Regions from separate parts of the Clostridium sp. LS3 genome, predicted to be linked through region 1. Evidence: a T-box and tRNA genes for the amino acid it is inferred to sense, from the RefSeq annotation. Region 1 holds a T-box; the other holds one or more tRNA genes.

Evidence for each region. A T-box is a leader RNA that pairs with one kind of tRNA and senses whether it is charged. The one in region 1 lies ahead of tyrS (tyrosine--tRNA ligase), so its partner is inferred to be a tRNA-Tyr.
Region 2: it encodes a tRNA-Tyr, which carries the amino acid that the T-box ahead of tyrS (tyrosine--tRNA ligase) is inferred to sense. The anticodon was not compared.

The regions. Positions count from the first base shown of each region.
Region 1 is NZ_CM143921.1:2,747,288-2,751,717, reverse strand. It holds gene ACZJV1_RS12895 (DUF4179 domain-containing protein) at 1-1,140, shown strand, start outside; T-box leader at 1,254-1,522, shown strand; gene tyrS (tyrosine--tRNA ligase) at 1,654-2,862, shown strand; gene ACZJV1_RS12885 (hypothetical protein) at 2,955-3,125, opposite strand; gene ACZJV1_RS12880 (YibE/F family protein) at 3,243-4,427, opposite strand.
Region 2 is NZ_CM143921.1:3,538,415-3,542,844, reverse strand. It holds gene mreB (rod shape-determining protein) at 1-405, shown strand, start outside; gene yyaC (spore protease YyaC) at 466-987, opposite strand; gene ACZJV1_RS16670 (hypothetical protein) at 1,097-1,531, shown strand; tRNA gene ACZJV1_RS16665 (tRNA-Tyr) at 1,831-1,915, shown strand; tRNA gene ACZJV1_RS16660 (tRNA-Thr) at 1,941-2,015, shown strand; tRNA gene ACZJV1_RS16655 (tRNA-Tyr) at 2,022-2,106, shown strand; tRNA gene ACZJV1_RS16650 (tRNA-Val) at 2,129-2,204, shown strand; tRNA gene ACZJV1_RS16645 (tRNA-Thr) at 2,222-2,296, shown strand; tRNA gene ACZJV1_RS16640 (tRNA-Tyr) at 2,302-2,386, shown strand; SAM riboswitch class I at 2,537-2,645, shown strand; gene metK (methionine adenosyltransferase) at 2,748-3,923, shown strand; gene nagA (N-acetylglucosamine-6-phosphate deacetylase) at 3,963-4,430, opposite strand, start outside.

The DNA.
Region 1 (4,430 bases):
AGCTACGTAAAAAAGCTTAATAATAAAGGAGAACTTCAAGATGTTAATAAATCAGTAGAATTTAGTAACGGTAAAAAAGTAACAATAGAAGCAATTGTTTATGATAATAAGTATATTTCTGTTTTTATGAGGGGAAGTATTACTTATGCAGATAGGTTTTTACCAACAGATGTGCCACCTGAAGAATATGATTCTACTAAACCTAAATCTGATATAAGAATTTTCAATGGGGATTTTGCATCGGGTTCAAGTGCATTTAGTGAAAAAGACAAAAATGGAGATACATTAAGTGTATGGACATTTAAAATAGGAGAAAATAAAAAGGATTTTACATTAGAAATTACAGAGGAAGGTGAAGTTAAGGAGATAACTGTAGATATAGATTCATCTAAGATAGTTAAGATTAAGAATATAGAGCCAGAAAATAATGAAATTCAAATAGATGGAGTAAGCTTTATAGTAAATAATTTGAGAGTTAGCCCTCTAGCTATAAATCTAGACTATTCAGTAGTTTCTAATAATGAAGAAAAGATTAAGGCTATTCAAAAAAATTATGGAAGCTTTTTTAATGAAGGTATATATTTTAGACCTAATATAGAAGGTAGAAACATTGAGAGAATGGGTGTAGTTGTACATGATGAAAAGGAAACTATAAATAATGGTATTAGAATAGTTGAAAACTTTGTTCTAAAGGACTTAGCCATAGATGAATTTAATAAGGCTAAGATAGTTATAGCATCAGCAAATTTTAGCGAAGCTCTAAATATTGATATTAAGAGTAATATTAAAGATACTTGGGTAAATGATAATTTATTTATAGAAGAGTTAAAATATAATGAAAAGAAAGAAGTAGTGGATATATCTTACTGGAGTAAGTATAAAAAAATATGGTTTGATAAATACTTGATTTATGAAATACTTCCGTATGATGGTGTTTTTTCATATGAACAATCAATTCATAAAGCTAATATAAAAGATTATTTAGGCCAAGACTACAGAAAATTTATATTTATGAGAAGACAGCTGTACATTGGAGAAGGAGAGAAGTTATCTAATAGTGAAAAATTATTTATTTCCAATAATAAAGCATTAGATATTAAGAAAAAAGATAGGACTATAAATATAAAAATTGATTATTAGTTAATTGAATTTTTAAAAAATATTGACAATAAAGTAAATAAGATATATAATCCATATTAATTAATAAGCATAACGAAGATTTATAAATGTTTATAATTCGGAGTATAAGATAATTAAAAGCTGTGATAAGAACAAGTAGTAGTTAGTAAAGCTTACAGAAAGTAGCCGGTTGATGAGAGGTGCAAGTTAAGCTAATTATGAATACATCTTTGAGCTTCACACCAAATGACTTTTAAGGTTTAGTAGGCTGTGACGTATTCCTTGCACACGTTATAGTGCTAGAGTATTACCTGGGTAATAATGGAGTACTCGAAAAGGTAGGCAATGTGAATTGTCTATGAACTTAAGGTGGTAACACGAAGATTTATCTCTCGTCCTTTTGATATAAGGGACGGGAGTTTTTTGTTTTTAAAAATACTTATCTTGGTTCAGATACTTTTATCAAGTAGCTTTTACAAAGTTAGTCTTATAGAACTTGCTTATATTTTAAATAATATAAGAGGAGTGTTTTAGATGAAAAAAACAATTGAAGAGCAAATGAAAATCATTAAAAAGGGAGTAGACACAATAGTTAATGAAGAAGAATTAAGAAAAAAGCTAGAAAAAGCTGAAAAAAATAATGAATCATTAATTATTAAGTTAGGACTTGATCCAAGTGCACCGGATATTCATCTTGGTCATGCTGTTGTTTTACGTAAAATTAAACAAATGCAAGATCTAGGTCATAAAGCGGTAATAGTTATTGGAGATTTTACAGGTAAAATAGGAGATCCAACAGGAAAGGCAAAAGGAAGGAAGGCATTAACTGATGAAGAGGTTTTAAATAATGCTGAAACTTATAAGGAACAAATATTTAAAGTTTTAGATAAAAATAAAACGGAAGTTCGTTTTAATAGTGAGTGGCTTTCAAAATTAACTTTTGACAAAGTTTTAAATTTAGCTGCAACTACTACCGTTGCTCGTGTATTAGAAAGAGATGATTTTCAGAAAAGGTATAAAAATAATATTCCAATAGGAATTCATGAATTTTTCTATCCTTTGATGCAAGCTTATGATTCAATTGCTTTAAAGTCTGATATAGAACTTGGAGGAACAGATCAAACCTTTAATATTTTAATGGGAAGAACTCTTCAAAAAACTATGGGACAAGAACAACAAATAGCAATGTTTATGCCTATTTTAGAAGGATTAGATGGTATTGAAAAAATGAGTAAAAGTCTTGGGAACTACATTGGTGTAAATGAACCTGCTAATATAATGTTAAAAAAAATAATGGAAGTTCCAGATAATTTAATTATAAAATACTTTGAACTAGCTACAGATGAGCATCCAGATAGAATAGATAAAATAAAGAATGAACTAATTAATGGCAAAAATCCAAAAGATGTTAAATTAGAATTAGCTAAAATAATAACAAAATTATATCACTCAGAAGAGGCTTTAAATGAAGCAATAGAATTTTATAATTCAGCATTTGCTAAAAAAGAAATACCAGATAATATTCCTAGCTTAAGTGTAGAAAATAATTTATTGAAGGATATTACTTCTAAATTAATAGAAGAAAAGTATGTTCCGAGTAAAAAAGAATTTACTAGACTTGTAGAACAAGGTGGAGTTCAAATTAATGGAGAAAAAATAAATGATTTGAATATAAATTTATCTTCTGGAGATGTATTAAAAATAGGCAAAAAGAAATTTGTAAAGATAGAAATTAATTCATAAAATTAATTTTTTAAAGTAATGAGAAATAACCCTGTCAATTAGGACAGGGTTATTTTTATAAAGTTATCATATAATAAATTAGCATATTAAAGTTATTTATTATGTGATAACTTTGATCTTTTAGTGAACTTTTTACCGTTAGAGTGAGCACCTTTCTTTTTTCCATTCTCAATACCGATTTCAGAGCCGGATTCTGAATACATTTTTCTAAGTTCAGCATTTGATTTAGGACGATCTTTTCTTCTATGTTTATTATTATCCATTTTAGTTCCCTCCTAATATAAGTTGTCTATATTAGCTTTTCCATAAGGTACTGAAAAAATATTATTAAAATGTAGCTTAATATAGTATTTATTATTTATAGAGGTATAACTTGTATCTTATTTTCTAAACTTAATTTGATTTTTACATAAATAACATCCTATAAGTGCCGTAATTGGTACTGCTAAAACTATTCCAATACTACCAGATAAGCCTTGAATAATCTCAATACCTAAAAGGTCTAAATTTATCATTTTATTAAAAGGCATATTAGCTGAGAATACTAAAATTAAAATACTTAGTGATCCTCCAGCAAAAGCTAAAATTAAGGTGTTTGTCATTGTTCCAATCGTATCCTTACCAATATTCATAGCACTTTTAAATAAATCATTAAAACTTATTTTGCTATTTACTTTATGAATTTCAAATATAGAGGATGCAATTGACATGGCAATATCCATAACAGCACCAAGAGTAGCTACTAGAATCCCTGTAAACATTATTCCTCTAATTTTTAAACCTGTATCTTCAGCAATATACATTAAACTTTCAGCTTCACTCATATTTAAACCAGAAAGGTTTGTTAATGCACCAAAAATGTAAGCTATTATCCCAGAAATAACAACACCAGAAATAGTACCTAAAATAGCAGTTAGTGTCTTTTTATTGAAACCAGAAACTAATATAAGAGTGATAACTATGCTAAGTGTGCTCATAATTATTCCAGCCATTATAGGATTTACTCCCCTTAACATTAAAGGAACCATCAAATATACACAACATATTAAAGTAAATATTAGTGCAACCAAGGACTTAACGCCTTTAACTCCACCTATTGCTACAACTGAAAGTATAAATATTGCTACTAACAAATAAATCATATTGCTTCTATCATAGCTATATAAATTAAATTGAGTAGTTCCATTTTTTTCAGACACTCCAATTATAACTTTTGTTCCCTCTTTTACCTTTAAGTTATATAGTCTACTTATTGGATTCTCTATTTCTTGTAAAGTTTTAGAGTAAGGGCCAGATGAAACTTCAACAAGTACTTTTTGAAATCCAACTTCAACATTTTCTAGAAAAGGATCTTTTGCTAAGTCCTCACTTAATACTTCTTTAACAACTGCATTATAATATTTCATATTTCCATTATATTTGTCAGGTAAGAAACCACTTTTAAATATAAATTTTGAAATACCTATAAGGAGTAGGCTAAAAAATATAACACCAAGGACTAAAATAACGTTTTGATTTAAATAACCTTTTTTTTGTTTCTTATTCTTCTCAATCTTTTTACCCATTTT
Region 2 (4,430 bases), 790 kb from region 1:
AAGGTAAATATAGGATCAGCATTTAATGGATCAAGAAACTTAACTGCTATGATGAAAGGTAGAAATTTAATTACTGGATTACCAGATGAGGTTTCTATTACATCAGAGGAAATAATTTATGCACTAAAAGAATCAGTATCGTTAATTGTCGATAATGTTAAATTTGTATTAGAAAAAACACCACCTGAACTTGCTGCTGATATAATAGAAAAAGGCATTTTAATGACTGGTGGAGGATCTTTATTAGATGGATTAGATAAGCTAATAGAGCATGAAACAGGAGTCAATGTCGATGTTGCTAATAACTCTGTAGAAGCAGTAGCAGAGGGTACAGGCAAGGTTTTAGGATATCTAGATAAAATAGAATCTAGTCTATCAGACAAGGAAATAACTTTGATAGAGTAGTAGAATATTATACATATTATATATAATTGATTGTAAAAGGGAGTATTTTATTGCTCCCTTTTATTTATTAACAATCTTATATGCTTCAATAATTGAAGAAGAAATCACTTTAGCCATTTCCATAACTAAATTTAGACGAATGCTTCTAGATGTGAAAATTTCTGCATTTTCACTTGAATCTATTATTCCTATTATTGAGGCAATTCCAACATCAGGTAAATTTTTACCAACACCTTTTCCAGGATGTATTGGATAATCTCTGGTATGTATTTCACCAATTGAGCTATATTCACCTAAGCAAGCATCTATACCTATAGTTAAGGATTTAGGATGCAATTTATTAATTTCATTCAATATTTTATTTATATTTAAAGCATGTATTGGAGATTCTATTGTTCCGTACACTGGGAGAGGGAAGGCTTTTTCTGTTAGAAATGTGCCAACCATTGGACCTAAGCAATCACCAATACATTTATCTGTTCCTATACAAACTATTATAGTATTTTCCGTAATATAATTTTTAATAGAATTTGCTATTTCAATATGAGAATTATAAGAGTTATATAATACTTTACGCTTCACTAAAATTCACCCCCGCCATAAAAGTATATGTTTGATAAAGATTAATTATAATAAAATGTATAAAAATCATAAAAGAGGAAATTAATCAAATAAAAGGAGATGAAATAGAATGAAGAGATTACTATTTTCTACCATTACCATAATAATTAGTATAGTTATCCCAATATATTTTTTATTAGTGTGGGAGCCATTAAAAAGTGAAGAAGTTATTAGTGAAAATGTAGTAAAATACAATAAAGAAGAAGAGTTTATTAGTGAGGAAAAAAATAAATCTACAATTATTATAAATCAAGTAGATTCCTCTAATAATTTGTTTGGACATTTAGATAAAGCTAGAAAAGAAAAAATAAATGTATTAATTAGAAATTTAGCTATAGTAGATATAATAAAAGTTAATAACTATTTTTCGGATAGAGAAAATACAGTTAACATTACAAAAGGTATGTCTTTAGTAAAGCAAAGAATGTCAAATAAAGAATATGAAGAGTTTAAGGATATTATAAGTGATTATATTGATTTAGATATTATAGAAAAAGAAGTATAAGAAATTATTATTTAAAAAATTATTTTACTTATAGCAATATATATTTATTAAAAATTATTACAAGTTGAAGGGATGTTTATTTAATATCTAATATAGAATAATTATGACAGAAAAATTGTTAATAAAAAAGATATTAGTATTAATTAGAAGAAAATAAAAGAAAAACAGAATAAATTAAATATAGTTTCTTTAAATGAGTGAAAATTGTACTTGAAATTAAGATATAATAAATATATACTAATCATTGTCGGTTGAGAAGATACAAAGTTTACTTAACTGAAATTAAATAAATTTTAAACGGGGGAGTTCCCGAGTGGCCAAAGGGGGCAGACTGTAAATCTGTTACGTTTCGTTTCGATGGTTCGAATCCGTCCTCCCCCACCATTTGAAATTTATTAATTTATAATATGCTGGCATGGCTCAACGGTAGAGCAGCTGACTTGTAATCAGCAGGTTGTAGGTTCGATTCCTATTGCCAGCTCCATAAAATGGGGGAGTTCCCGAGTGGCCAAAGGGGGCAGACTGTAAATCTGTTACGTTTCGTTTCGATGGTTCGAATCCGTCCTCCCCCACCATTTTATAAAATTTTATTCTTATGGAAGCATAGCTCAGCTGGGAGAGCATCTGCCTTACAAGCAGAGGGTCACAGGTTCGATCCCTGTTGTTTCCACCATTTTAAAAATTAAATATGCTGGCATGGCTCAACGGTAGAGCAGCTGACTTGTAATCAGCAGGTTGTAGGTTCGATTCCTATTGCCAGCTCCAAATGTGGGGGAGTTCCCGAGTGGCCAAAGGGGGCAGACTGTAAATCTGTTACGTTTCGTTTCGATGGTTCGAATCCGTCCTCCCCCACCACAAAAGGCAAGTTTACTTGTCTTTTTTTATATTTTTAAATAATTTAATATTTTATCAGTTAAAGAATCTAAATATGTAATTATTTTAGGTTCTGTAGTTGACTATTAATATTAAAGATGATATAATCTGAAAAGTAAAATTTGATATTAGTTCTTATCCAGAGAGGCGGAGGGAAAAGGGCCCGATGAAACCCGGCAACCTACTTCAGTAATTTTGAGTGTGGTGCCAATTCCTGCAAAGTAATTTTGCAAGATAAGAAAGATTATGACTTTTAACATCTCTTCTTATCGAAGAGATTTTTTTATTTTATAAATTAAATTAATTAGAATTAATATCAAATAAAATGAAAGGAGAAATGAAAATGAGAAGATTATTTACATCAGAATCAGTTACAGAAGGGCATCCAGATAAGATCTGCGACCAAATTTCAGATGCTGTATTAGATAGTATTTTAGCTAAAGATCCTATGGCAAGAGTTGCTTGTGAAACAGCTGTTACAACAGGAATGGTATTGGTTATGGGAGAAATATCAACTAATTGTTATGTTGATATTCCAAAGTTAGTTAGAGAAACTGTAAAAGAAATAGGCTATGATAGAGCTAAATACGGTTTTGACTGTGAAACATGTTCAGTACTAACATCAATAGATGAACAATCAGGTGACATTGCTATGGGTGTTGATGAAGCATTAGAATCTAGAGCAGGGCAAAAAGATGATGTTGAAGCAGTTGGAGCAGGAGACCAAGGAATGATGTTTGGTTTTGCAACAAATGAAACAGAAGAGTATATGCCATTACCAATAGCTATGGCTCATAGATTATCAAGAAGATTATCAGAAGTAAGAAAGAACGGAACTTTACCATACTTAAGACCGGATGGAAAGACTCAAGTTACAGTTGAATATGATGATAATAAAGTTATAAGAATAGATGGAATAGTAATATCAACTCAACATAGTGAAGATGTATCTCAAGAACAAATAAGAGAAGATTTAATGGAGCATGTAATTAAAGCTGTAGTTCCAGCAGAATTATTAGACGATAGCACAAAGTATTACATAAATCCAACTGGAAGATTCGTTGTTGGAGGACCACAAGGAGATAGCGGATTAACTGGAAGAAAGATAATAGTTGATACTTATGGTGGATATGGAAGACACGGTGGTGGTGCTTTCTCAGGGAAAGATCCAACTAAAGTTGATAGATCAGCAGCATATGCGGCTAGATGGGTTGCTAAGAATTTAGTAGCAGCTGGAGTAGCTGATAAATTAGAAATTCAATTAGCATATGCAATTGGTGTTGCTAAGCCAGTTTCTATAGAGGTAGAAACATTTGGAACTGGAAAGAAATCAGAAGAAGAAATAATTTCAATAGTTGAAAAAGTATTTGATTTAAGACCAGGAGCTATAATAAGAGATTTAGAATTAAGAAGACCAATCTACAAGCAAACAGCTGCATATGGTCACTTTGGAAGAAATGATTTAAACTTACCTTGGGAAGATTTAAATAAAGTAGAAGAAATAAAGAAGTATCTTTAAAATAAAAAATGCTCCAATTTTGAATTGGAGCATTTTTATTTATACTAATACTTTACCAGCAACTATAACATTTTTTACATTTATGTCTTCATCAAATAAAACCAAATCTGCATCGAAGCCTTCTTTTATAAGACCTTTTCTATCTTCAACTTTACAATGTCTAGCAGCATTAAAAGTTGCCATTTTTACAGCTTCGTTTAATGAAAGACCAACATTTTTATATACATTTTTAATAGCTTTATCTAGAGTTAATATTGAACCAGCTAAGCTTCCACTTAAAAGTCTTGCAGCTCCATCTTTAACGACAACCTCTTGACCTCCTAATGCATACATACCATCAGGCATCGCACATGCCATCATTGCATCAGTAACTAATAAAACTTTATCAGTTGTCTTTTGATTGTAAGCTATTCTAAGTGATGGATATGATATATGGATACCATCAGAAATTGTTTCTGTAGTTACTTCGCTATCAAATATAGCACCTACAACTCCAGGTTCTCTATG